Regions from separate parts of the Bacillus cereus group sp. RP37 genome, predicted to be linked through region 2. Evidence: riboswitches for the same ligand, from Rfam matches in the RefSeq annotation. Region 2 holds a riboswitch; the other holds the start of a gene.

Region 1 (3,217 bases), 4.0 Mb from region 2:
GATTTCACAACTTTACCTGCAGCCGCCGCCTGGATAGAGACATTACCCTGAGCTGCAATATCTATACCATAATGCATTTGTTCCCAGCGCATATCAAAGGTTGAGCTAACTCTTCCTTGAGTAGGGAATTTAAAAACTGCTGGAATTGAAGTAGGTTGAGCTGTTTGAGCTTGTGATTGCGTTTGCGTTTGATTTTGCACCACATAATGTTTTGCCACATATCCGTATCCTGTGCCAAAACGAATTTTATACCAAGTTCCTACAGTTTCCACTACTTGTATTTGTGTACCATTTTGTAATGAGCCAAGTAGTGCGCTACTTGTACTAGCGTTGCTACGTACATTAAGTTTAGGTGTTGCAACTGTGTATTTCGTATTATTTTGAACTGTGATGCCTTTTACTAAAGGCTGTGAACCATTAGACACGAATGCCTTTTGTACGTAACCTGTTTTGCCATTATGTAAAATTTTATACCAATCACCTTGTTCTTCTTGAATGGTAACGAATTTCCCATTTGGTAATACATCTAAAATTGAAGATTCTAAATTAGGTTCAGAACGAACGTTTAATGCATTGGCATTAACGATGTATTGATTATTAGATTGAAGTTTGTTTTTTAGTAGAATAGCATCTTTTTGTACGTAACCTACTTTATTATTAACAGATACTTTATACCAGCCATTAGTTGTTTCAAGTATGTTCACTTTCGTATTAAAGCGGATTGTATCAATTGATGAGCTATTTGCGTTATCTTTTGTATGTAAGGCTACTTGATCGACTTTTACATATCCAGTTTTCACATTAGATAATTGTTCAGCGTTGGCTGTTTGTACATTTGTTTCTCCCATAGAAGGAAGTAAAGAGGCAATTGCGACAGTAGTTGCTGTTAAAGCAGTAGCTTTCATATTCATATAATAGAGACCTCCTCTAGTTGTATAGTTGTAATTTTATTATAGTATAAAGATATAATATAGTGGGTGTATTCACATAAATGTAATATGAAATCAATATAAAAATAAATTTTTTGAGGATAATGATTCCTTTTTATCCAATTAATTAGGATAATAATTTCTAAGATAGAATATAAGTATTATATAGTTCTGTTATTTTGTTGACAATTGAGAAAATTAAAATAGTTGATGATGTCTTATTACGATGTTATACTGACAGTGATAATTTCATAGTTTGCTAGGAGAGCTGGTGTTGCCAGCTGAGAGTAGGCCGTAAGCCTTTGATCCTTTTCATTACCTGATCTAGATTATGCTAGCGTAGGGAAGCAATTCGGACACTAATAATGAGTCCCCGTTTCTTTGCGTATAGAAACGGGGCTTTTTTATTTGAAAATTTCATATTGAAACCACTAGGGGTGCTTGTTGTGCTGAGAGAGGAATAATCCTTAACCCTTACAGACCTGATCTAGGTAATACTAGCGAAGGGAAGTGGAGCAACGAATAAATTATAATTTTATTTGCTGTAACCACTTCTTATTTAGAAGTGGTTTTTTATTTAGATATATAAATTGAAAGGGGATAGAGAAATGAAATTTTGCGATAGATTATTAGAAACTGTACAACCAGTTTGGGAGATGAGTCATAATCACCCGTTTGTAGTAGGTATGGGAGATGGCACGTTAGAAAAAGATAAGTTTCAGTATTATATTATTCAAGATTATTTATATTTGTTAGATTATGCAAAGCTATATGCGATTGGTGTTGTAAAAGCAACGAATCCACAAGTAATGGGGAAATTTGCTGAACAAATTGATGGCATATTAAATGGAGAAATGACAATCCATAAACAATATGCAAAAAGACTTGGTATTTCTATAGAGGAGATAGAATCTGCAAAACCATCTGCTAAAAATTTAGCCTATACAAATTACATGATGTCTGTATCTCAAAATGGCACGCTTGCGGAATTAATAGCAGCACTTCTTCCATGTATGTGGAGCTACTGGGAAATTGGAAAGCGTTTAAACGATATTCCTGGAGCAAGAGATCATGAGTTCTTTGGTGAGTGGATTCAAGGATATAGTTCGGAAGAATACGGTAGCCTTTGTATTTGGTTAATAGATTTATTAAATGAAATGGCAGTTGGAAAGTCTGACAAAGAGCTAGATCGATTAGAGGAGATTTTCCTATATTCCAGTCGATTTGAATATTTATTCTGGGATATGTCCTATCGTAAGGAGATGTGGGGATTTGAGGAGCAAGAACATACTACAGTTTCATAATGTTTCTTTTCATTATGATGAGAAACCAATCATCAATGAATTAAATGCTTCTATACAAGATAAAGAGTTTGTAAGTATTATCGGACCGAGTGGATGCGGGAAAAGTACTTTATTTCGCCTTATTACAGGTTTAGAAGAAACAAGTACGGGACAGATAGAGCTGACAGAAACAAAGAGCCATCCTGTAGGGTATATGCCCCAAAAAGATATGCTCCTGCCATGGAGAACGATTATTGAGAATGCTGCCCTGCCGCTAGAGTGCCAAGGTGTACAGAAGAAAGAAGCACAAATAAAGGCAAAGGAACTGTTACATAAATTTGGCTTACAAGGGTATGAGACAAAATATCCGAAAGATTTATCTGGTGGTATGAGACAACGCGTATCTTTTATTCGAACTTTATTAACAGGCGGGGAGATATTGCTGTTAGATGAACCGTTTAGCGCGTTGGATGCGTTAACGAAGGCATCTTTGCAAGAATGGCTGTTTGAACAATGGAAAGAGTGGAAAAAAACAATTTTATTTATCACTCATGATGTGGAAGAAGCATTGTTTCTTTCTAATCGAATTTTCGTTGTAGAAAATCAACCGATAACTACTTTAACCGAGAGGATTGTACCGCTTGATCGTAATCGGACAAGAAAAGATTTGTATAAGCCTGAAGTGTTAGCGCTTAAAGATGAGCTTCTTAGTATGTTACAAAGGCAGGTACTCGTATGATGAACCGGTTGAAGGAACTATTACCTGCCCTTACACTTTCTAGTGTTTTACTTGTCATGTGGGAAATAGGCGCAAGAATTGTAGATGAGATGTACATTTTACCGTCACCGTCTGCAATTGTAATGAAGATATGGCAACTAAAAGATATATTATTTACAGTTCATTTGCCGGCAACATTATACGTCGTTTTAATAGGGGTAGCTATTTCTATCGTACTTGGGGTAGGGCTAGCAATATTAATGAATGCGAGTAATTGGATGGAGAGA
Region 2 (3,217 bases):
GTTCTTATTTTTCTCGCTTCGTTCTATTACTCTAAACAAATCGCAAAACCGTTATTAAAAATAAATGATACAACGAAGAAAATAGCGCATTTAGATTTCACAGAACAAATACCGATCACTTCAAAAGATGAAATTGGTGATTTGTCGAAAAATATTAATGTATTATCCAATAAGCTCCATTCGCATATTGGACAGCTAGAACAAGATATTGAAAAGGAAAGAAAGCTAGAAAATACGCGGAAAGAATTTATTTCTGGTGTTTCGCACGAATTAAAAACACCGCTGAGCATTATGAAAAGCTGTATTTCTATTTTAAAAGATGGAGTAGCTGAGCATAAAAAAGAGTACTATTTTCAGGCAATGGAACGAGAAGTAGATAAAATGGATACGTTAATTTTGGATATGCTTGAGTTAGCTAAATTTGAGTCAGGTACATATAAAATGAAAATGGATTCATTTTATATCGATACAGTAATTGAAGATATATGTGAACACCTTTCTGTAAAAATAGAGAAAAAAGAACTTCGTGTTCATAAAAATATAGGTCCATTTGAAGTGATAGCAAATCAAGGCCGGATTGAACAAGTCATCGTGAACTTCATTACGAATGCCATACGTTATACACCAAATAAAGAAGATATTATTATTTCTACAATAGATGAAAAAGATCGTATAAAAGTATGTATTGAAAATAAAGGTACTCACATTGAAGAAGAACAATTAGATAAAATTTGGGATCGTTTTTATCGCGTGGATGCAGCTCGCCAGCGTTCGCAAGGTGGAACAGGTCTTGGGCTTGCCATTTCAAAGAATATTTTAGAACTACACGGTGTTGAATATGGAGTAAAGAATACAGAAGATGGTGTATTATTTTATTTCTACTTATTGAAAAAAGCGTAGATGATGCATGCTACGCTTTTTTAATTTATTTTCATATTATCTTTACCTAATCTTTATTTTTAAGCGATATAATCTGATTAGAAAATGAGGTTATGTAAGGAGTCGATGAACCGTGCATAGCAATTGGCTAAGTATAATGGTATTTATTTTCTTTTGTGCATTTATTGTATTTTTAATTGATATTACGATATGAAAAAAAGAGCGCTCATTAAGCGCTCTTTTTGTTTGAGTTTAGTCGATAAGCATTGATACTCTTGAATAAACGTGGTGAAGTGATAAATAAAAAGATAAGTAAAACGGTACATAGAATATAGGAACCAATCATTGTACTACCATTTACGATTAATGAATATAGCACAGCTGATTGACCTTTCGGTGCATATTGTCCCCAAAAAATAATACCGGCAATGAAGTGACAGAAGTAGCGAGCAAAGCTACCAACAAATGTAGCAACAATAATGTAACCAATAACTTTCTTTCCTTCGTTTTGTTTTGAAGAAGGTTTGTCTTTACGGCTACCTAAATTGGATTGGTCTTCGCTATTTTCATTGGATGTTAAAAGTGCTTTTTGAATTGGACGATAGAATAAACCAGCAAATCCAATGAATGCGAAAGCAACGAAGTATTCAATGAGTACTTGAATTGGTGTGACGATAATGGCATCGCCAACGACAATTTGTAATAATCCCCAAATTAAGCCTCCTAAGAAAGCCATTTTGAAGCCCCAGCGGTATGCGATAATAAAAATAGGAATCATAGCGAATGAGATGGAACCGCCTGTTGGAAGTTTGATTGATAATGGTAAAATGTCGATGACCAAGGCGAAGGCTGCAAGAATGGCAGATTCGATCATCGCTTGTAAATTGGTGTTACGCATGTTGTCTCCCCCTAAATCCAAGTTGTACAAAAAAGAATAGGTATCATAGGAGGATACGAAATACGTAAATAAAAAAGAGGTATGTATTTCGGACGTTTGCACAATCCCTGCGTTAGCATTAACTAACAGGTTCGAAGGGTCGGAACGAAGTGTTCCCTCTCAGCGGCATGGCTCCCCCTGTGATAACGAGATTCTTTATTTGCTATTGTTTATTGTAAGCGAAATGGATGAGAATGGCAAATGAATCAAGTATGACAATAATTGAAATATAATTGTATTGAAATGTTAATAAATATGAAGCGAAAAGATATAGTCCAAATGAAATAGAATATGCTATAATTTTTTTGAAAATAATTATCATTCTCTTCTGAGGGGGAAGGTTATGAGCTTAGTAGATATTAAAATTGGCGAGAAAGTGTTAGTAAAAAGTATTCAGTCTTTAGATCAGTTATTAAAGCGTAGACTAGCTGCTTTCGGTCTTGCGGAAGGAAGCGAACTTCGCTTGAAACAGAAAGCGATGTTTAAAGGTCCTTGTACATTGGAGTGTCGTGGACAGTTAATTAGTATTCGTCATTGTGACGCGAAAATGATAAAGGTGGAATTAGCGTGAATAAGGTAGCTTTGCTAGGGAATCCGAATACAGGGAAGACATCATTATTTAATGCACTTACTGGTTCTTATGAATATGTAGGAAACTGGAGTGGTGTAACAGTAGAAAAAAAGGTTGGTAAATTAAAAGATAAGCAAGGAACATTAATTGATTTACCAGGAGTGTATGATTTGAATCCAGTTTCACGTGACGAAGGTGTCGTTACGAATTTTCTACTAACAGACGAATTTCATCATATGTTAAATATTGTGGATTCCTCGCAGTTTGAACGAAATATGCATTTAACGTTGCAATTACTTGAATTTGGAAAACCGGTTTCAATTGGATTAAATATGGTCGATGTGGCAAAGCAACGAGGCATTGTAATTGATGTAAAACGGTTATCAGAACTATTAGGTGTAACAGTCGTTCCTGTCGTTGCAAGAAGCGGAAAAGGCTGTGAAGAACTGCTTACTACTCTTAAAGAAAATGACAAAAATGAGAAAAAACCATTCATTATTTCATATGGTGTACCAATGGATGAAGGAATTGGAGAGGTAATCGCTCTTTTAGAGACAGTGAATTATAAGCATCCGAGATGGTTAGCCCTTCAATTTTTAAGCAATAACGAAGTAGTAGAAAAAGAAATGAAAGCATTACCAATTTATAAGGAACTTGTAGCCATTCGATCTCGCTTAGAAGGAAAACTCGATTGTACGTTAGAGGAGCACATTTACAAAACTCGTGAAGCGTATATTGAAAAGTTAAAAACAAATGTTATGAAGCATGAGAAAGAAGGAAAAATTCCTTTTTCGGAAAAAATCGATAGGTTAATTACACATAAAATTTTA

The links. A riboswitch is a leader RNA that binds a small molecule or an ion and turns the genes downstream of it on or off. The one in region 2 is predicted to bind thiamine pyrophosphate.
Positions count from the first base shown of each region.
Region 1: another riboswitch for thiamine pyrophosphate. It lies ahead of tenA (thiaminase II); the one in region 2 lies ahead of thiT (energy-coupled thiamine transporter ThiT).

Region 1 is NZ_JARVHP010000001.1:4,629,358-4,632,574, reverse strand. Features, by position in the region: gene QCI44_RS24495 (SH3 domain-containing protein) at 1-911, opposite strand, end outside; TPP riboswitch at 1,181-1,292, shown strand; TPP riboswitch at 1,353-1,455, shown strand; gene tenA (thiaminase II) at 1,538-2,233, shown strand; gene QCI44_RS24485 (ABC transporter ATP-binding protein) at 2,202-2,951, shown strand; gene QCI44_RS24480 (ABC transporter permease) at 2,951-3,217, shown strand, end outside.
Region 2 is NZ_JARVHP010000001.1:642,972-646,188, forward strand. Features, by position in the region: gene QCI44_RS03330 (sensor histidine kinase) at 1-900, shown strand, start outside; gene thiT (energy-coupled thiamine transporter ThiT) at 1,109-1,777, opposite strand; TPP riboswitch at 1,864-1,965, opposite strand; gene QCI44_RS03340 (FeoA family protein) at 2,160-2,387, shown strand; gene feoB (ferrous iron transport protein B) at 2,384-3,217, shown strand, end outside.